DNA from 4 places in the Macrococcus sp. CoH-51_TC_04 genome. Region 1 is predicted to be linked to each of the others. Evidence: riboswitches for the same ligand, from Rfam matches in the RefSeq annotation. Region 1 holds a riboswitch; each other region holds the start of a gene.
The links. A riboswitch is a leader RNA that binds a small molecule or an ion and turns the genes downstream of it on or off. The one in region 1 is predicted to bind S-adenosylmethionine.
Positions count from the first base shown of each region.

Region 1 (5,450 bases):
TAACAAATTATAACGGGAAATACTTACTTACGCATAATAAATTTCGTGGTGTGGAGTTTCCAGGTGGCAAAGTTGAACAAGAGGAGACGTCACTAGAAGCGGCAAAGCGCGAACTGTATGAAGAGACAGGCGGAATAATCGATACGATACGCTATATTGGGACATACACTGTTTATGCAGGGAAGCCATTTAAGAAAGACGTGTACTATGCACAAATTAAACATATAGAAGAACAAGACGATTATATGGAAACGAACGGGCCAGTGATTGTGGCAAAACTTGATGAAGTGGCAGAGAGCGATAAAAGCTTTATATTAAAAGACGACTGCGTCAACTATATCGTAGGGATATTACAGAAAGATGGGGAATATGATGTTCAATAGAACGAAGATTAACGCACAACTCGGTGGCATTCCTTTTGAGACGTTTGACTATCAATCAGATGACTATATCGTTAAAGCAATGATCTATGAACCGAAACACGTGAAACGCATCGTCATCTACTTAAGAGGCGGGAAAGGTGCAGTCGGAACGGTTAGACCAGCGAGACTGATGCAGTTTGCGTATAAGGACACACTGGTTGCAGCACCGTATTATCGCGGTACACACCAGAATGGTCAAGATGAATTCGCAGGTGCAGATAGAGAAGACGTCTATGCACTTGTAAGACTGTTAAGAGCACAGTACGACGTACCGATACACTTCGTTGGATTTTCGAGAGGCGGAATACAAGGGTTAGTAACGTATCAGGAAGCTGACGTGACATCCTTTATCACATGGGGAGGAGTGTCGAGTATCTACTATATGTATGATGAACGACAAGATCTTCGCAGTATGCTGAAACGCCTCGTCGGACCAATCAGTAACAAAGCGGCGTATGACCGACGAGAAGGGATTAATCTCGTAACGAAAGATAGCCCGCCAATCATGATTGTACATGGTACAGAAGACAAACTTGTCAGTATAGAGCATGCATATATGCTGATCGATAAATTAAAACAGCTCGGAATTAAGCATAAAGTGTTATTTATTGAAGGGGAGCAGCATGTGATGCGTCCAGACAATGAACGCTATGTATTACAGGAAATTGAAAAGTGGATGGAAGAAGTGGAAAGGGAAATAAAATCATAATATAGTAGATGAAAAAAACGCCACTTTAAAAAAAGCGACGTTTTTTTGTGCTATCCTCTAAAATTAAATCCACCTTTAGTTTCGATTTCAGCGGACTTCTCACCAAACTTCTTAAAGTTCTCCTGGAAGCGTAATGCCAAGTCTTTTGCTTTCTCATCATAAGCATCTTTGGATACCCATGCATGACGGGGATACAGAATCTCTGCCGGTACACCTGGTACATGCTTCGGAATATTAAGTCCGAAGATTTCATCCTGATGATACTCAACTGTCTTCAGTTCGCCGCTAATCGCACGTCGAATCATAGAACGTGTATGCGTTAAGTTCATGCGGCTACCGACACCATACTCTCCGCCAGTCCATCCTGTATTCACAAGATAAACTGCTGCATCATGTTTATCGATTAGATCCCCTAACATGTTCGCATATACTGTCGCATGTAACGGTAAGAACGGTGAGCCGAAGCATGTAGAGAATACCGGTTGTGGGCTTGTTACGCCACGTTCAGTTCCTGCTAATTTAGATGTAAATCCACTTAAGAAGTGATACATCGCTTGTTCTTTCGTTAATTTAGAGATTGGAGGTAACACACCGAACGCATCAGCAGTTAAGAAGATGATTGTATTCGCGTGTCCTGCAATTGATGGTAGAACGATATTATCGATATTATCGATTGGATAAGCTGCGCGAGTATTTTCAGTTAAAGATTTATCCGTGTAGTCCGGCACACCTTTTTCATCGACCTTAACGTTCTCGAGGATGGCACCGTAACGAATTGCGTCGTAGATCTGAGGTTCTTTCTCACGAGATAAGTCGATCGTCTTCGCATAGCAACCGCCTTCGATATTAAACACACCGTTGTCATTCCATCCGTGCTCATCATCACCGATAAGTTTACGCTGTGGATCTGCAGATAGTGTCGTCTTACCAGTACCAGATAATCCAAAGAATAACGCAACGTCCTTATTCTCACCGACGTTTGCTGAACAGTGCATGCTCATAATGCCTTGTGTTGGTAATAAGTAGTTCATCACACCGAAGATACCTTTTTTCATTTCGCCGGCGTATTCTGTACCACCAATTAAGATGATCTTATGACGGAAACTTGTAATGATGAATGTTTCAGATTTCGTTCCATCAACTGATGGATCAGCCTTAAAGTGTGGTGCAGAAATAATTGTGAAGTCAGGTGTAATGTTTAGTCCTTCTTCCGTTGTTTCAGGACGAATAAACATTGTACGTGCAAATAGGTTATGCCAAGCAAGTTCGTTCACAACGCGTAGTTGTAGTTGGGATGATTTATCAGCACCTGCATAGCCTTGGAATTCATAGATCTTTTCTTTTTTGCTTAAGTAGTCTGTCACTTTATCCAGTAAGTTTAAGAATACTTCTTCTTCGATAGGCTGGTTGATTGTACCCCAGTCGATGTTATCTTCAGTTTCAGCTTCACGCACGATGAACTTATCTTTCGGTGAGCGTCCAGTATATTTACCGGTTTCGCTACGTACCGCACCGGATTCTGTTAACACACCTTCACCGTTGAATAGAATTTCCGTAATCAATTGTGTTCTTGATAATTGACGTTCTAGATTTCCAGTGTTTAATTTGCTCAGTTGCTCAATTACTTGAGTATTTTCCCCCATGGTCAGCCTCCAAAAAGTTATTGTTCTGCTTTTGTAAGCAGTTTCATGAAATAGTATAACATATCAATTTGAAGGTTTCATATAAATTATGTATAATCTTTATATTCGAAATTATTCAGAAAATTTCTGATATATGCGGTATTGTTGACAGTGAACATAAAGTTTAGTAATATCTAACTTGCGGATTCTCTTATCCAGAGTGGTGGAGGGACATGGACCCTTTGAAGCCCAGCAACCCTTAACAATGTGTTAAGTAAGGTGCCAAACCGTTTGCAGATTAATTTCTGAACGATAAGAGTAGAATGGTCGTTTATTGTGCCTTCTCTCTTACTAGGAGAGAAGGCTATTTTTTTTATAGTCCCGTAATTAAATTCAAGGAGTGTAATATATATGACAGACCGTAAATTATTTACATCAGAATCAGTAACAGAAGGACATCCGGATAAGATTGCTGACCAGATTAGTGATGCTATCTTAGACGAAATCCTAAAAGGAGATCCTAAAGCACGTGTTGCTTGTGAAACATCTGTAACAACAGGTATGGCGTTAATCGCAGGTGAAATCACAACGTCAACGTATGTTGATATTCCTAAAGTCGTGCGTGAAACAGTTAAAGAAATCGGTTATACACGTGCAAAGTTTGGTTATGACTTCCAGACGATGGCAGTGCTGACGGCAATCGATGAGCAGTCACCAGATATCGCTCAAGGTGTGGATAAAGCGTTAGAAGATCGTGATTCATTAACGGATTCTGATATTGAGTCAATCGGTGCAGGTGACCAAGGTTTAATGTTCGGATTTGCTTGTAACGAAACAGAAAGCTTAATGCCATTACCAATTTCTTTATCACATGAACTTGCACGTCGTTTAACAGAAGTACGCAAAGACGGTACGTTAGATTATCTACGTCCAGACGGTAAGACACAAGTTACTGTTGAGTATGATGAAGCAGGGAAACCGAAACGTATCGATACGATCGTTATCTCATCTCAACACCATGAGAAGATTGAACTTGAACAAATTCAGGAAGATATTAAAGAACACGTGATCAAGCCGGTTGTTCCAGCGGATTTAATTGACGATGAAACAAAATACTTCATTAATCCAACGGGTCGTTTCGTAATCGGTGGTCCTCAAGGGGATGCGGGTCTTACAGGTCGTAAGATTATTGTAGATACGTACGGTGGTTATGCACGTCACGGTGGCGGTGCATTCAGTGGTAAGGATGCTACTAAAGTAGACCGTAGTGGTGCATATGCAGCACGTTACGTTGCGAAGAATATCGTAGCAGCAGGTCTTGCGGATAAGTGTGAAGTACAGTTAGCTTACGCTATCGGTGTAGCACAGCCTGTATCTATCTCTGTTGAAACTTATGGTACTTCAGACTACACGGAGCAGCAGCTTGTTGAAGCGGTACGTAAAACATTTGATTTACGTCCAGCAGGAATTATCCAGATGTTAGACTTACGTCGTCCAATCTACAAACAGACAGCAGCGTATGGTCACTTCGGTCGTACTGATGTTGACTTACCGTGGGAAGCGACAGATCGCGTCGATACATTAAAAGCCAATTTATCATAATAATAAAAGCTGTAAACCAATGAGGTTTACAGCTTTTATTATTATTCTTCAGTTGTCTCTTCTTCAGTAGATTCTTCAGTGCTTTCCTCTTTTGCTGCATCTTCAGTTTTAGCATCATCTGATTTCTCTTCATTACCACAAGCTCCTAGTAGTAGAGTTGACGCGAATGATCCTGCCAGTAACATTTGTTTGTACTTTGCCATTATCAAAACCTCCAATGTAGTTTGTCCGAGTATAGGTATGGACACTGCAAGTATTCCATTTAGATATTAAGGTATTGTTAATCTATTATAAAATAGTGTGAAATTTCTATTAAGATGTGAAAAGCAGTTTTATTTTTAAATTAATTTATCTAAAACAATGAAGTTGTGTCTCTTTTTCTTTATAATGAAACTATTAAACATTAGAAAGGTGAGAGCTATGTCTTTATCAAATTTACAACCCATGCATTATATCGCACTTGGATTAGCAGTAGCACTGTTGTTATTCATCGTGCTCTTTATATATGCACTATCGAGCAAGAAGAAAGCAATACGTGCAAAGGAAGAAGCACTGAACAAAGAACGTTCAGAAATGAAAAGTAACTACGAGGAATCTAGTGAAAAATCAAGATTAACGTTTAAGAAGGAACTTGCTGAACAGAAAGATACATACGAAACACAGTTATCGACACAAAATGCACAGATTGATTCACTGAAATTATTTTCTAGAGATAAGGGAGAATATTTAACGGATTTAACATTGATTAACCTTAAAGATAATCTTGTCGCACAAGAACGCATCCGTCCAGAAGATATGCACGTATTAGCGAATATCTATATTCCAGGAAAACGTGTGAAAAGTACAGATAAGCTAGATCACGTTATTTTAACACGTACAGGAATTTACGTAATCGATTCTAACTACTGGACAGGACATCTATACCACGGTATTAGTGAGATGCAGTTTGATGGGGAACCGATATTTGAAACAGTATTCAACATATTAGAACTAGATTCGAAATCTGAACAGACAATCTGTCTCGATAAGGGAGAAGACGGTTCAGCACAGTTCAGGTCATACAAACATTCGATAGAAGAACTGAAGCTAAAGGCA
Region 1 covers NZ_JBVGOY010000009.1:22,212-27,661, reverse strand. Annotated here, with positions in the region: gene ytkD (RNA deprotection pyrophosphohydrolase) at 1-383, shown strand, start outside; gene ACZ2V4_RS08780 (alpha/beta hydrolase family protein) at 373-1,131, shown strand; gene pckA (phosphoenolpyruvate carboxykinase (ATP)) at 1,182-2,774, opposite strand; SAM riboswitch class I at 2,962-3,072, shown strand; gene metK (methionine adenosyltransferase) at 3,165-4,355, shown strand; gene ACZ2V4_RS08765 (hypothetical protein) at 4,397-4,558, opposite strand; gene ACZ2V4_RS08760 (nuclease-related domain-containing protein) at 4,776-5,450, shown strand, end outside.

Region 2 (5,450 bases), on a different contig from region 1:
ATGCTTTTAATATTAAAAAATTGTGGAGGTTTATAATGATTAGACATGCAACTCAGAATGACTTACCGAAAATATTGGACATTTATAATCATGCCATTTTAAATACAACAGCAATATATACTTATGAAAAAACGAGTTTGCTGGAACGTAAACAATGGTTAATGGAAAAAGAAAAGCAAGGGTATCCAGTGTTTATCTTTGAAATTGATGGTCGTGTAGCTGGTTTTGCTACTTATGGTCCTTTCAGAAACTTTGCAGCTTATCAATTTACCGTAGAACACTCTGTATATGTCTCACCTTATTTCAGACATATGGGTATCGGAGAAAAACTGCTGAGTCATATTATCGATAGTGCACGCAGCGAAGGTTACAAAACAATGGTAGCGGGTATCGATTCAGAAAATAAAGGTAGCATTTATCTACACAAAAAATTTAATTTTAAATATACAGGCACTTTAAAGGACGTTGGTTATAAGTTTAATAAATGGCTTGATCTTGATTTCTATCAGTTACTCTTGAAATAAATAATAAACTAGCAAGGAGATTTCACATGAAACAGATTCATACATATGATGAATTACAAACCTTTTTACAAAACAACGAAAAGGCACTTGTATACGTCATGACTACTGGTTGTTCAGTATGTCATGCAGATTATCCAAAAGTTAAGGCTCTTGCAACAGATATAAATATACCGTCTGTATATCTACTCGCAGACGAAGTTCCAGAAGCTGCGGGCCAGCTCAGTTTATTTTCTTCACCTGTCGTCATTTTATTTAATCATGAGAAAGAGTACCATCGACAAGCTCGTATTATCGATTTTGATATGCTAAAGCTACGTATCAATCAACTACTTCAAGAATATTAATTACCTTTACTCCATCTATCATTGAACCTGAACGATGCAGAAATAATATTTTCTGCATCGCTCAGGTTATTTAATAGCGTATATGCCCTTCTTATAATCGTACTCTATTCTACCTGGAACGCCACTTCTATACTATCGTCTACAAAAGAATGTCTGATACTATCTGCAAATGGGTTATCAAGTGGTGTGCCTACATAAATATGCACTTTATTCTCACCTATTTTTATACTGTCCTTAATCGGTTGCATCCCATCATATGTTTTTATTCTAATATCAGCAAGCTCTAGTTTATACTTCCCATTTTCCGGTACAACAAAAGCAAACCCTGAGTATGTCTGCTTATTTTCTTTGTATGAAACTTGTATAACATAAAATGGTGTCTTCCATTTTTTATTCGGCGTATAGATTGCGGATACAAGATCATCACTTTTAATCACATCGTTCACCAATGCCTTTTGCGCTTCTTCCATAGAATTGTAGGTGCCTTTTTCTATCGCCTTAATTTCTTTCGTCTTCACTTCATGTTGCGCTGTATCCTGCGGTAATTTCTGCCATACAATCAGTGAAAATAAAATAATTGCTAGTAAACATCCAAACACCAATACTTTCTGGTGGTTATTCATATAGATTCCCCCTAACATTTAACATCTCTTAATACCATTATATCGAAAAACAAGAGATAAAGTAAGCGTTTTCAAATATGTTTGAGGAATAAAAATTTGTATGTAGTATTATATATTTAAAATATGGATAAACATATTAAAAATAACAAGCAGGTGACTTTATGGATAACGCTACTTTTATCGTTGATACAATTGAACGCTATGCAACTACAACACGAGGTGCTAAAAGAGCACATGCTAAAGGAAACCAATATATAGGGAAACTACAGTTAAATGAGATGGGAAAACGGATATTCAATTTAGACGATACACAATTAGATGTGATTGTCAGACTTTCAGACGCACCTCCCAATAGAAATGTACCTTCTAATCTAGTACCACTTAAAGGACTTGCGTTGCATATTAAGCAGGCACATATTAATCTTGTGATGGTAACATTTCCGTACTTCCCCTGGACAAAAGAGGTCTCTATAGTGAAAATCGCTCAATACATACATGCCATTCATAAAAGTGAAAGTAAATTATTGAAAATTAATTTATTAAGACATTTATTAAAAATTGAAGATTTCAATAAGCATCTTATGAAGTTTATTCTTAATCAACCGATCAAGACAACTATGAATCAAACATTTCATAACTTACATTATTTTAAATACAATGAACAATTTATAAGATTTCATGCACGTAAGAAGTACAATCAAATAACATTATATGCCGAAATTTATGATGAGATTAAACCGATTTCAGAATTACGGAAAGACGCTGTTATTGAAGAAATTGCTCATATTGAACTTACATCCGAAACAAGCGAAACATATACTACGTTCGACCCGTTGCAAACTGGATCACTGGATGCTGTCTATGACGAAATATTAAATTTACGTTCAGAGATGTATAAAATATCAAATCAACATAGAAACGAAGAAGGCATAACCTTAGAATAAAATATTTTAAAAATTCAAATTATAGTTTGACAATTTTTAAAATGCGTTATATTATACTAATTAACAATTTCATATGCTTATCCAGAGTGGTGGAGGGACTGGCCCTATGAAACCCGGCAACCTATTAATTTAGGTGCTAATTCCAGCAGGTATATCCTGAAAGATAAGGTATTTTATGAGTCTATCTTTTAGGTAGACTCTTTTTTTATATTAATTTACGAGGAGGTCATCATATGACAAATTCATTCCATTTTGAAACCATTCAGGTTCACGCCGGCCATTCAGTTGATAGTGCATCTCATTCACGTGCTGTGCCTATCTACCAAACTTCTTCTTTCGTGTTTGATGACACGGAGCATGCTGCTAATTTATTCGGTTTGAAAGAAGCAGGTAATATTTATTCAAGATTGACTAATCCTACAAACGCAGTCTTAGAAGAACGTGTTGCCCAGCTTGAAGGAGGCGTTGCTGCTGTGGCAGTATCTTCGGGCATGGCCGCAATTACGTATGCAATCTTAGCACTTGCATCAAGTGGAGATCATATCGTTTCATCTGCATCACTATATGGCGGGACACATACATTATTCAGTCACACTTTACCGAAATATGGTATTGAGGTTGATATCGTAGACACTTCAAATATCGACAATATTAGAAATGCTATTAAAGGTAATACTAAAGCTATCTTTATTGAAACGATTGGTAATCCTGAAGGTAATATCGAAGACTTCGAACAACTGTCAGCCATCGCAAAGTCAGCAGATATTCCACTGATTGTAGATAACACATTTGCTTCCCCTTATTTATTCCGTCCAATTGAACACGGTGCTCATATCGTTGTGCATTCAGCCACTAAATTTATTGGTGGACATGGTAATTCTATCGGCGGAATTATAGTAGATGGTGGGAACTTTAATTGGGATAACGGCAAATTTAAAGGGCTTTCTGCACCTGATGCATCATATCATAACTTAGTATTTACAGAAGCCTTTAAAGACGCTGCATATGCTGCTAAGATTCGTACTACATTATTACGAGATACTGGCGCATCACTTTCACCATTTAATGCTTTCTTACTAATCCAAGGACTTGAAACACTTTCCTTACGCGTAGAAAGACATGTAGAAAATGCTCAGAAAGTAGCAGAGTATCTTGAATCACATCCAAAAGTTGCATGGGTGAAATATGCCGGATTATCTTCAAGCAAATACTTTAACTTAAAACAAAAGTATTTACCTAATGGTGCTGGATCTATTTTTACATTTGGTGTTACTGGAGGTTATGAAGCTGGTAAGAAGTTCATTGAATCACTAGAATTATTTTCATTGCTTGCAAATGTCGGCGATGCTAAATCACTAGTAATACACCCTGCAAGTACCACGCATGCACAATTGACTGACAGCGAGCAACTTGAAGCTGGTGTTCGACCAGAAACCATCCGTTTATCTATCGGGATTGAGCATGTTGATGATATTATAGCTGATTTAGAGAAGGGACTCTCTGCAATATAATATGACAGTACGTCTTCTCATCATCAATCTCCTGCCAGATAAACAAGCAACAGAACAACACTTTAAAAGAATAACAGATGCATTAAGTTTTGATATTAAGACTGAATATCTCTATCTGACTTCACACCATTACAAAAATACGAGCATCTCCTACTTAAAGCAGCATTATAAGTGTTTGAAAGATATTAAGGATACTGATTATGACGCCATGATTATTACTGGTGCAGCGCTAGAGCATCTGGAATTTAATGAAGTTACCTATATTGATGAACTCAATAAAATTATAGAATGGTCCAAAGAACATATTAAAAAAAGGATTTTCATTTGCTGGGCAGCACAGTATGCCCTCTATAAGAACTACGGTATCAAACCTATAAAAAATGAGAAAAAGTTGTCGGGAATATATCTTTATAACATTAATCCATCCCATCCCCTTTATAAAGATAGAACATACTATTATTCACCTCAGTCTAGGTACATGCAAATTAACCCCGAAATAAAAGCAATTAATGATCTGAGCTTAATATCGTATAAAGGAAATGATATCGACATAATAACGAATAAAAAACATACTGATTATTACTTTGCCGGACATTTAGAATACAATCAATATACATTAGCTAAAGAATATGAACGCGATTTAAAAATAAATAGTGATACCCCTATCCCTGAAAATTATTTTATAGATGACTCTATCACACCTTTAGAAGCAAGATGGTATAGTAGTGCTGAAGAAATCTATAAATTTATTCTAAAAAAAGAATAAACGTCAAATTCACATCATTTGTCTTTTATCATACAGATAGCCATTAGCCGTCCTTTTATATTCAGAATATTGTGATATATTAAAAACAATAACATATTTAGGAGATGGTGATATGGATATTAAAAACGTAACCGTCGTCGGAGCAGGCGTCTTAGGTAGCCAAATTGCTTTTCAAGCTGCATTCTTTGGATTTAAGGTCACGTTGTATGATATAAATGATGAGGCTGTTAAAGCAGGACGAGAGAAATTACAGAAATTAGTACCAATATATGCTGATTATTTCAATAATGAAAAACTGGCACAGGAGACCTTGAATAAAATTAAAATTACATCTGACCTAGAGGCATCTCTTAAAGATTCAGATTTAATGATTGAAGCAATTCCTGAATTATTCAATATTAAAGTAGATTTCTACAAATCTGTGGCTAATCTTGCACCAGAAAAGACTATTTTTGCAACGAATTCATCTACAATGATGCCAAGTCAATTCAGAGAATATACAGGAAGAGAAGAGAAATTCCTCGCGCTGCATTTCGCTAATGAAGTGTGGAAAAATAATACGGGTGAAGTTATGGGACATGATAGAACTCATGAACAGTATGTTCAGGATGTCCTAACTTTCGCTGCTGAAATAGGCATGATTCCAATACATGTAAAAAAAGAACAGCCTGGATACGTATTAAATTCTCTGCTTGTACCATTACTACAGGCTGCAGAACAATTATACGCTCATGGTAT
Region 2 covers NZ_JBVGOY010000005.1:26,644-32,093, reverse strand. Annotated here, with positions in the region: gene ACZ2V4_RS06205 (GNAT family N-acetyltransferase) at 36-524, shown strand; gene ACZ2V4_RS06200 (thioredoxin family protein) at 551-868, shown strand; gene ACZ2V4_RS06195 (hypothetical protein) at 973-1,491, opposite strand; gene ACZ2V4_RS06190 (catalase family protein) at 1,653-2,435, shown strand; SAM riboswitch class I at 2,510-2,605, shown strand; gene ACZ2V4_RS06185 (O-acetylhomoserine aminocarboxypropyltransferase/cysteine synthase family protein) at 2,669-3,946, shown strand; gene ACZ2V4_RS06180 (homoserine O-acetyltransferase/O-succinyltransferase family protein) at 3,948-4,712, shown strand; gene ACZ2V4_RS06175 (3-hydroxyacyl-CoA dehydrogenase) at 4,825-5,450, shown strand, end outside.
Region 2: linked by a shared signal. The riboswitch ahead of ACZ2V4_RS06185 (O-acetylhomoserine aminocarboxypropyltransferase/cysteine synthase family protein) and the one ahead of metK (methionine adenosyltransferase) in region 1 are both predicted to bind S-adenosylmethionine.

Region 3 (5,450 bases), on a different contig from region 1:
TTACAATTTCGCGTTTTGGAAGATACTCTCCACCCGTCCATTTATGGATGAGTGATTTGTTGTTTAAATCTAGAAATATGTCTCGTGGTACAACATAATCATCATTGTCCACAATATCAGTCTCGTGCGCATATTGGAAGAATATCTTTCCTGTCTCGGCATATTCTTTTAAAGCCTTTTCATACTCTTCACGTGTTTCATACGTGATATATGTTTTGGGCATCGCTACTCCCGCTGCGCCAAATAATTCACATGTCTTCTCAGTTACCGTTGCTTTATGAACAATAACAGGCATCTCTGCAATGATTAATTCTCTGGCACTTAATAAATTCGACTGATGTTCTTCAGGCTGTAGCCACGGATTAAAACCATAGCTTGGTCGTGATGTGTAAAGCACATTATCACCATACAGATCACGCATCGTAAGTGAAATATTTAATTTATTGGTGGTCATAGACTTTCCCCTTCAACACTGTATGTAAATTTTTTATCGCTTTTAATTCATCCGGATTATCAATGAGTTCTAATGCCATCGTCGCCATTATTTTAGCACCTTGAATCAGTGCATGATCTCCATGTGCACTACCAGCAGCATCTTTAAATTCAACAGTATGCCCTACTAGGCTTGAAGGCCCAATTTTTATATGCGGATGAATTGTTGGGATAACATGACTCACATTCCCTGTATCTGTTGATCCAAAACCAAAATCATCATGTAATATTACCTCATTGTGCTTTTTAGCATGACGTTCAAATAGATCATCTAACAAATCATTACGAATAAATTCATTTACTCCATTTTGAATGTGATTCAGCTTATACTCTGCACCCGCAGTAAGTGCAGCACCTTCAGCAACACGTTCAACTTTGCCGGTTAACACATCTAGTTCCTTGCGACTCATTGCGCGCGTGTAGAATCTTGCCTTCGTGTAATCCGGGATAATATTCGCGCTCTTGCCGCCATCCAATATTACACCATGTACTTTATCAGATTTTCGAATATGCTGACGAAGCTGCGCAATCCCGTTAAAGAAACTGATCATTGCGTCCAGTGCGTTAATCCCATTATGAGCATTCTCAGAAGCATGTGCGGTCTTACCGAAGAACTCGACTTCAAATACATCTACAGCAAGTGTAGGCACCGTACGATATGACTCGTGTCCTGGATGTATCATCAAAGCAACATCGCACTCAGAGAATAATCCAGCTTTAACATACGACGCCTTTGCACTACCATTCACACCACCCTCTTCAGCTGGTGTACCAAATACTTTAATCGTACCACCGTGCGTTTCAACATATTCTTTAATGCTCACGCCTGCAAGCACACTTGATGTTCCGATAATATTATGTCCGCATGCATGACCAAGTCCAGGCAGAGCATCGTATTCCGCTAAGAATGCAATCGTCGGTCCTTCATGTTCACTTTCAAATGTCGCAATGAATCCTGTCTCGTGGCCTGCGATATCACGCTCAATTGTGAATCCTTCGTTATATAAAGTCTTGATGAGTAAACTAGACGCAAAATACTCTTCGTTTCCAAGTTCCGGGCGTTCGTGAATCTGGTGGCTTATTTTAATAAATTCCTCTTTATTATATTCAATATAGTTAAGTACATTTTGTTCATTCATCGTCATTACCCCTTAATTAAATTCAATTAAGTCCACTTAATAAAAAAGACACCCTCAGATAAGGATGTCTATACGTCTTATCTGTCAGCATAAGCTGCAGGAATTAGCACCTTACATATTGCAGGTTGCTGGACATCAGCGGGCCTGTCCCTCCGTCCGTCTCGATAAGTGTTTAATTGTTATCAATTATATTAGAGCTTTAAAGCATGATTGTCAATAAGATAACTTATTTTTCAGATATTATCCGAATATCTGTACTTCGTTCGATCCGTTCCAGTTCATCGCTTTAACTTCAATTACAGTCAAGAAGATGTCCCGCGCCTTTTTATACGAAGAGAAATCAAAAGGATAAATTCTTGCAAGTTCCCATTTGAACGCACTATAACGATCTCTCTCACTTGAAAATGTTCGAAAATAATCTCTTAACTTAATGCGTTTCAATAATTCTTCATCTGCCTCTTTATACACAAAAAGATGAAATTGATGATCCTTTGTAGCATATACTTTATAACATACTTCTTTACAGATTAAATGATATCCAAGTTCAGCTAACTTTAGTTCTTCAATATCATGCTTCACCTCTACAGCAATATCTATCGTCGCACGTGCGTCCATACCTGGTACCGCAGTAGACCCAATATGATGAATCGCACTAATATTTTTTAACTTCTGAAGCACTCTTTTCTTTTCGCCTATATAAAGGTGCTGCCATATACTATCGTAAGGTACTATCATCACTTGTTTCATCCTTTCCCCTCCTTCTTTAGATACATTTTAAAATATTATACTTCTTTGCACACAAATTCACAAACTATTATATTGAGTAAATAATAAATTCATGATATTATTAATCCCGAGTTATCTGATAAGAATAATAATATTAGGAGTGTACCGATGAGTTTACCTTTTATGGACATCTTTAAAGCATGGGCATCAGATTATGATGATGCTGTAACAGGACAAAATCCCGAATATAAAGATGTATTCTCAAACTATGATTTTATGATAGAAGAAGCAACAAAACACGCAGGAAAACGCGTAACAGAATTTGGTCCTGGAACTGGGAATTTAACAAACATGTTATTACAGCGCGGATTGGACGTACAGGCTGTAGAACCAAGTATTGATATGACAAAGTTAGGTGAGGCTAAGACAGGTATTACGTTCGAACGTGGCGATTTCCTGAACTTCAATGCTAGAGAAAAAGATACATTTATTTCTTCTTTTGCTTTTCACCACCTTACAGATAAAGAAAAGAAAGAAGCGATTGCCCTTTATAAGCCGCTTCTCTCCGAAGATGGAAACATCATTATATTGGACACAATGTTCAATTCCTTAGATGAAAAAGAACAGATTAAATCACATTATGACGCACGAGGTTACCATAATCTTGTCGAAGATCTGGAAAGAGAATATTATCCATTAAAGGAGACAATGGAAGAGATTGCCAACGACTTGGGATTTGATTATCAATCCACTCAGATGAATCGTTTCGCTCATCTTCAAATATTAACTAAAAAAAAAGTAAAAACTCCTGCTGATTTAATCGGTAATACACCGCTAGTGGAACTTAAGCATTTTCCACTGAATAAAGGAAACCGTCTATTTGCAAAACTTGAGTTCTATAATCTGGGCGGCTCTGTAAAAGACAGACTGGGTGTCAACATTTTAGAACAGGCTTTACTTCGTGGTGATATTCAAAACGGTACAGTTGTTGAAGCTACAGCTGGTAATACAGGAATTGGTCTTGCACTCATCTGTCAACAGTATGGATTAAAGCTACATGTCTATGTTCCCGAGAAATTCAGCATCGAAAAACAAAGCATCATGCATGCATTAGGGGCTGAAATCGTAAATACCCCTACAGAAAAAGGAATGCTCTTCGCACGCGAAGAAGCGCTGAAATTCGCTCAAGAAACCGGTGCATTCTATACAAATCAATTTGAATCAGCAGATAATCCTTCAAGCTACGATAAACTGGCAAAGGAGATAAAAAGAGATGCTGGGAAGGTTGATGCAATCGTTGCTGGTGCAGGCAGTGGAGGAACATTTACAGGTCTTGCAAAGCACTTCAAAGAAAGTCATCGCGTTATCGTAGAGCCTGAAGGTTCGATATTAAATGGTGGAGAATCTGGTAGTCACCGCACAGAAGGCATCGGCGTTGAAAAATGGCCCGTGTTCTTAGATAAAGATTTAATCGATGCCGTTGAAACAATTTCTGATATCGATGCCTTTACACGTGTCTCAGAACTTGCCCAAAAAGAAGGTCTTCTTGTCGGTTCTTCAAGCGGAGCCGCGCTACATGCCGCACTTAAAACCCAAGAAAATATGACTGATAGCAATATCGTCGTAATATTCCCTGATGCAGCTGAGCGATACTTATCACAACAAATATTTGATATTAAAGGAGAATAGATTATGCAAAAGAAAACAATGATGATTCATGGTGGAAATACAATAGATGAATACACTGGAGCTGTAAACCCTCCAATTTACCAAACAAGTACCTACAAACAAGATGGCATCGGGAATATGCGTCAAGGCTATGAATATTCTCGTTCAGCAAATCCAACACGTACAGCATTAGAATCATTAATCAGTGACTTGGAATCAGGTGATGCTGGCTTTGCATTTGGTTCAGGTATGGCTGCAATATCTTCTGTAATCATGTTACTCAATGCTGGCGATCATATCGTTGTTGGTAGCGATGTATACGGCGGAACTTATCGCGTCTTCACAAAAGTCTTCGAACGCATCGGTATTAAATCAACATTCGTTGACACAACCGATATCGAAGCAGTTGAAGCGGCAATCAATGAGAATACTAAGATGCTTTATATCGAAACTCCTACCAATCCATTACTTAATGTAACGGATATTCGCAAAATGGTTGAAATCTCTAAAGCACATAACTTAATTTCTGTTGTAGACAATACATTTATGACACCTTACTTCCAGAATCCACTTGAACTTGGTGCAGATATTGTACTTCATTCAGCAACGAAATATATCGGCGGACATAGCGATGTTGTAGCCGGACTGGTTGTAACACGCACACCTGAGCTTTCTGAATCAGTTGGCTTTATACAGAATTCCGTAGGTGGTATACTTGGACCTCAAGATAGTTTCTTACTTGTGCGCGGTATTAAGACACTTGCAATTCGAATGGAACAAACAGAACACTCAACATTAAAAATCATCGAATTCCTCCAAAAACAAAGTGCCGTAACAAATATCTTCCATCCTGTCTTGCTTGATGAACAAGATAAGAAAATTCACGAATCACAAAGCAAAGGTTACGGTGGAATGGTATCATTTGATGTAGGATCTAAAGAAAATGCCGAAAACTTAGTAAAAGCAACGAAATATTTCACTTTAGCAGAATCTTTGGGTGCAGTAGAAAGTTTAATTTCTGTCCCGAGCCAGATGACTCATGCTTCGATCCCTAGAGAACGTCGCCTTGAACTTGGTATTACAGACGGTTTAGTTCGAATCTCTGTGGGTATTGAGGATAGTGAAGACTTAATTGCAGACTTAGAACAAGCATTTAAACAATTAAATTAGGAGTGACGCTTATGACTAAAAAAATGAACGTTGAAAGTTTCAACTTAGACCACACGATCGTCGATGCACCATTCGTACGATTAGCGGGTATCAAAGAAGGTATCAATGGTGATGTAATTCATAAATATGATATTCGTTTCAAACAACCAAATAAAGAACACATGGAGATGCCTGCACTCCATTCATTAGAACATTTAATGGCTGAAAACATCCGTAATCATACAGATAAAGTAGTAGACATCTCTCCTATGGGAT
Region 3 covers NZ_JBVGOY010000006.1:71,566-77,015, reverse strand. Annotated here, with positions in the region: gene ldmS (L-aspartate--L-methionine ligase LdmS) at 1-454, opposite strand, end outside; gene ACZ2V4_RS07185 (M20 family metallopeptidase) at 441-1,637, opposite strand; SAM riboswitch class I at 1,706-1,802, opposite strand; gene ACZ2V4_RS07180 (GrpB family protein) at 1,872-2,378, opposite strand; partial or broken gene ACZ2V4_RS07175 (class I SAM-dependent methyltransferase) at 2,526-2,930, shown strand; gene ACZ2V4_RS07170 (PLP-dependent cysteine synthase family protein) at 3,114-4,046, shown strand; gene ACZ2V4_RS07165 (bifunctional cystathionine gamma-lyase/homocysteine desulfhydrase) at 4,050-5,195, shown strand; gene ACZ2V4_RS07160 (S-ribosylhomocysteine lyase) at 5,207-5,450, shown strand, end outside.
Region 3: linked by a shared signal. The riboswitch ahead of ACZ2V4_RS07185 (M20 family metallopeptidase) and the one ahead of metK (methionine adenosyltransferase) in region 1 are both predicted to bind S-adenosylmethionine.

Region 4 (5,450 bases), on a different contig from region 1:
ACTCTTTTCAATCGCAATTGAATCTTTTAATGGATTCAGTTTATTTTCAAGTGCAAAGTTAGAGTTAATGATCACTGCATCACCTTCACCATTGTTATATGATTTCGGTAAGAATTCAGCACTTTGCTTGTTGTTGAATTTAATGTTCTTCTTATTTTCTTTAATATCTTTAAACGTAGCTTTTACTGGATCTACGCCATCGTTCAATGTGATTAATCCAGCTTCAGTAAAGAATGATAAGAAACGCCCTTCTTCAGCTGGGTTATTTGATACAAATACTTCAGCGTTTTCTGGAAGCTCTTTTAATGATTTATATTTCTTTGAGTAGATAGCCATCGGTTCGATATGGATGTTACCTGCTGATTCAATTTTATATCCTTTTGCTTTCTTCTCAGTGTCTAAGTATGGTGTATGCTGGAAGAAGTTTGCATCAAGCTCACCTGCATCTAAGAAACGGTTCGGAGTTGTGTAGTCATTGATTGTCTTAATCTTTAAAGTATAGCCTTCTTTTTCTAATACTGGTTTAACTTGTTCAAGTAATTCCGCATGCGGTGCTGGTGAAGCGCCGACAGTAATCGTCTTATCGTCTTCTTTAGAAGCTTTCTTTTCGTTGTCTCCACAAGCTGCAAGTACAAGTACTAATGTAGCTACGAATAATAATGATATAAACTTTTTCATTTAATTCACTCTCTTTCCGTTATTTAATTTATAGTCAAATTCCATTGGAACTGATTATCGTTTATCAATACGTTTTGTGATTATATCACCGATAAATTGTATCGCAAATACAAGCAGTAATATTAACACTGTCGAAACTAAGATGACATCATTCTGTGCTCTAGTGAACCCTACTAAATAAGCTAGGTTCCCTAATCCACCTGCACCGATAACCCCGGCAATGGCAGTAGACCCTACTAAAGCGATTGCTGTTACTGTAATACCAGACACAAGTGCCGGTAAACTTTCAGGAATCAATACTTTACGAACTAATGTAAAGGTATTTGCACCCATTGACTGCACCGCTTCAATAACACCCTTATCAATTTCTTTCATCGCAATTTCAACGAGTCGCGCATAAAATGGTGAAGCTCCGATGATGAGTGCCGGCAATGCGCCTTTTACACCACTAATTGTCTGCATAATTAAGTTAGTAAACGGGAACAGGAGCAAGATTAAAATGATAAATGGTATCGCTCTGAATAAATTCACTAAAAATGCAGTGATGGAATAAAAGATGCGCACTCCTTTATTGTTACTGCGTGATGTGAGGAATAAGATAATCCCGATAATCAACCCGAAGAAAAATGTAAAGAAGGTTGCAATCAATGTCATTTGCAACGTTTCTACCGTTGCTGTCCATACATCTGCCCAAATTACATTTTTGAAGCTCAGCATCTCTTTAAGCGTATCTAAAAAACTAGTTTGCATCTTGTTCTACCTCCACTTCTACACCGTGACGCTTAAGTTCATCCGCAATTTTCGTAAGATCACCATTCACCGACGTTAAATGGACGATTAAATGTCCAAATGAGCCTGCTTGTGTATGCTTTACGTTACCTGCCAGAATATTCATATCCAGACCATACTTCTGTATCACCTGACTGACAATCGGCTGTCCTGTAGCAGAACCGATGAACTTAAGTCGAAGCAGTGCCCCTACAGGATACTCTGCTTTAATCTCCTTGATAGAAGCTTCCAGTTCTTCGTCAGAGATATCATCTTTTACGAAGCGCTTCGTAATGTTCGTCTGTGGATTGTTGAATACACTTAATACTGAACCTTCTTCAACGACCTTACCGTGTTCCATCACTGCGACACGATGGCAGATTTTACGGATAACTTCCATCTCGTGTGTAATCAGCACGATTGTTAAGTTCAGCTTCTTGTTGATATCAACGAGCAGTTCAAGAATTTCGTCTGTCGTCTGAGGGTCAAGTGCACTTGTTGCTTCGTCACATAACAGTACTTTCGGATCGTTACTCAGTGCACGCGCGATACCTACACGCTGTTTTTGACCCCCAGACAGTTCGGAAGGATATGCATTTTCTCGACCATTGAGTCCAACAAGATTGATTAATGACTTCACCTTACCATCGATATCTGATTTCTTAACACCTGCAATTTCCAGTGGCAGCGCAATATTGTCATACACTGTACGCGACCATAACAAGTTAAAGTGCTGGAAGATCATCGAGATCTTCTGGCGTTTCATATTCAATGTTTTCTGATCAAGTTGATTGATAATATCATTATCAACCACCACTTCACCAGACGTCGGTTTTTCTAAACCGTTAAACATACGGATTAACGTACTTTTACCCGCACCACTAAAGCCGATGATTCCATAGATTTCACCTTGCGTAATATCCAGTGAAACACGATCTACAGCAGTGATGTCACCTTTTTTCGTTGTAAAAGTCTTTACAACATTATTTAACTTAATCACGTGCATCCTCCTAAAATAAAAAGTCGTCTTCCTTAAATACATAAGAAAGACGACATAGTGATATATTCGACTCTCTCATCTTCTAAAGTTTACACTTTATGTGAATTGGCACCATTTCTTTTCAGACGGTTGCCGGGCTTCAAAGGGCACATCCCTCCACCTCTCTTGATAAGAGCAACTATTAAATTGTTTTGTTAATGATTTTTATAATAAAGCAGATTGAATTATTCGTCAATAGATTTCGATAAAATTTCGTATATTGAAGTAACAGACTCAAATCGAAATATCGTGTCAACGACTTCATTGTCTTTGACGATGAGCAATACAGGTACACTTGAAATCTTATACTGTGTACTGAGGGATTCATAATAATTCAAATCAAGCTTTAATATATCCATCTTCAGTGACATGTTAACGATATCCAGCATCTTTTCTGCGAGTTTACATGTGCCACAAAAAGGGGTGTAGCCAAAAATAATATAATTGTCTTGTATTCTTTCTAGATCTTTAGATTGCAAATGCGTTCTGATACTCATAAGGTTGCGACTTACCTTTCCATTCAAACTGTTCTTTAATTTCAAAGTCATGACGACTGACAACTTTCGCTAAGTAATCAAGTGGACAATTACTCACCTCACCATACTTTGAATCGATATAAATATGATGTCCTTCGCTTAAATGACGCTTAAACCACGCTCTGATCTTGCGCCCTGCTTTATCACTGTCGGTCATGATGTACACTTTATGATGATACAGGTCTTCAATCATGGCATCTAACTTCTCGATGCCCATTGTGCCATTTGTGCAAATAATATGTACAGGTTCCGTTAATACTTCTTGTAATCTTTTCTTGTCTCGCTTACCCTCTACCACGATGACCTTCTGAATTACAGACATTTTCCATCACCTTTTTCGTCATATTAAAAAATCCTTGATAAATTTATTATCAAGGAAAGTATATCATTTATGCATTAATCATTTCATCATATTGCGCTTGATCCATTAATTCATCAAGTTCGCTGTCATCTGCTTCAACTTTGATCATCCATGCTTGGTCCATAGCAGATTCGTTTACTAATTCAGGAGAATCTTCTAATTCAGAGTTAACTTCAACAACTTTGCCTGAGATTGGAGCATATAATTCAGAAACAGTTTTAACCGACTCAACGCTACCAAATGGTGAACCAGTAGTAATTTCATCGCCTACTTCAGGAAGTTCAACGAATACGATATCCCCTAGTTCTGATTGTGCAAAGTCTGTAATTCCGATTACTTTTACGTTATCTTCTAATTTAACCCACTCATGATCTTTTGAAAATTTTAAGTTCGACATTATAAGCCCTCCATATAAATAAAATACTTAACACTTTTATAATGACATAATGTAAGCGTTTCTTCAATCTTTTTTATAACCAAGTTTGTTTATAGTCCGCTTCTTTGAATCCTAAAGTGATTCTATCCTTATTTACAGCTAAAGGACGTTTTACAAGCATTCCATCTGAGGCAAGAAGCTCTAATTTCTCTTCATACGATTTATCCGGCAATGTTTCCTTTAAATCAAGCTCCTTATACTTTGTGCCTAGCCTGTTGAATAATAAATCCACATCAACACCAGTATTCTTAATAATTGTATCAAACTCTTTTGCAGTGGGTGTATGTTCCACAATGTGAATCGGCTCGAAACTCACACCATTATCCGCAAGGTATTTTGCTGCTTTTCTACAGGTTGTACAGCTGGGTAACTGATAAAATTTAATCATATGTAACCTCCTGAATATGATACCTCAATCATAACAACTTTGTAAGATTACGACAACTAAGCGTTTTCTTTTCTTTACTTCTTAAAAAGAAGTATAATATAAGAAAAGTATATAAGGAGTAATAAAAGTGAGAACAATTAGTCAATACGAAGAGTTTAAAGAAATTATTGCAAGTGAGGAACCTGTTGTTATCAAGTTCTTCGCAGATTGGTGCCCAGACTGTACGCGTATGGACTTTTGGATTGATCCAATTGTTGACGAATATCACAACTATAACTGGTATAAGATTAATCGTGACCAAGTGCCTGAAGCAGCAGATGAAAACGACGTTATGGGCATTCCAAGCATCTTAATTTTTAAGAATAGTGAAAAGCTAGCACACTTGCATTCAGCGAACGCCAAAACACCTGAATCAGTGAAAGCATTTCTAGCAGAACATTTAACAAAATAACAAAAAACTGCGCGTCCGGTTAACTGGATGCGCAGTTTTTATTTTAAAATAGCGTAATCAAGTTTTCTTGCTTTCTTTCTTTGTATGGTGCTTCAGTTTGTGCTGTTAAATAAATTACACCATAGATTATTTCATCATCTTGAACATTTAATGCATCGTTCATTTTTGGATTTAGATAGGGGGGCTGTGTTTTTATGCAGCTACCAACACCGTTTTCAAATAGAGCGAGTGATAGTGTCTGCATAAACCCGCCAACTGCAAGTAAATCTTCAAAGTTTTCTTTCTGACGGCGATCGCGTTTTCCAACTATGACGAGTACTCCAGCTAACTTTCTAACTGTTTCAATATGCGTCTGATACTTCTCTTCATTGTTTTTAAATGCGATATCAGCAAACAATTGTCCAAAATCAGCTAAGCGTTCTTTCTTCACCCATACTACACGCCACGGTTCACGCATACCATGGTTTGGTGTATATGTCGCGAGTTCGATAGAATCCTTAACCACGCTGTCGTCAACTGTCGTATCTTCATATTGCTTAATACTTCTTCTCTCTTTAATTGCCTGTTTTAATTCCATAAAAAACATCCTCTCACACTAATTGATAACTATTATCAATTATAGTAAAAGGATGTTCATTTGTAAACTTAATACAGTGCAAGCCGATGATGCAGATCACGTACATGAATCTGTCCTGGTGCTACAGGTTCACCTACATAGCCAAACGTCATTGACGAACCAAATACACCACATGCAAGTCGTGTTATCTTGCCGATTTCACCCATCGCTATACCA
Region 4 covers NZ_JBVGOY010000004.1:141,969-147,418, reverse strand. Annotated here, with positions in the region: gene ACZ2V4_RS05785 (MetQ/NlpA family ABC transporter substrate-binding protein) at 1-678, opposite strand, end outside; gene ACZ2V4_RS05780 (methionine ABC transporter permease) at 733-1,428, opposite strand; gene ACZ2V4_RS05775 (methionine ABC transporter ATP-binding protein) at 1,418-2,446, opposite strand; SAM riboswitch class I at 2,519-2,621, opposite strand; gene ACZ2V4_RS05770 (thioredoxin family protein) at 2,671-2,982, opposite strand; gene ACZ2V4_RS05765 (toprim domain-containing protein) at 2,954-3,343, opposite strand; gene gcvH (glycine cleavage system protein GcvH) at 3,411-3,779, opposite strand; gene ACZ2V4_RS05755 (Spx/MgsR family RNA polymerase-binding regulatory protein) at 3,853-4,206, opposite strand; gene ACZ2V4_RS05750 (thioredoxin family protein) at 4,334-4,657, shown strand; gene ACZ2V4_RS05745 (nitroreductase family protein) at 4,701-5,234, opposite strand; gene aroD (type I 3-dehydroquinate dehydratase) at 5,303-5,450, opposite strand, start outside.
Region 4: linked by a shared signal. The riboswitch ahead of ACZ2V4_RS05775 (methionine ABC transporter ATP-binding protein) and the one ahead of metK (methionine adenosyltransferase) in region 1 are both predicted to bind S-adenosylmethionine.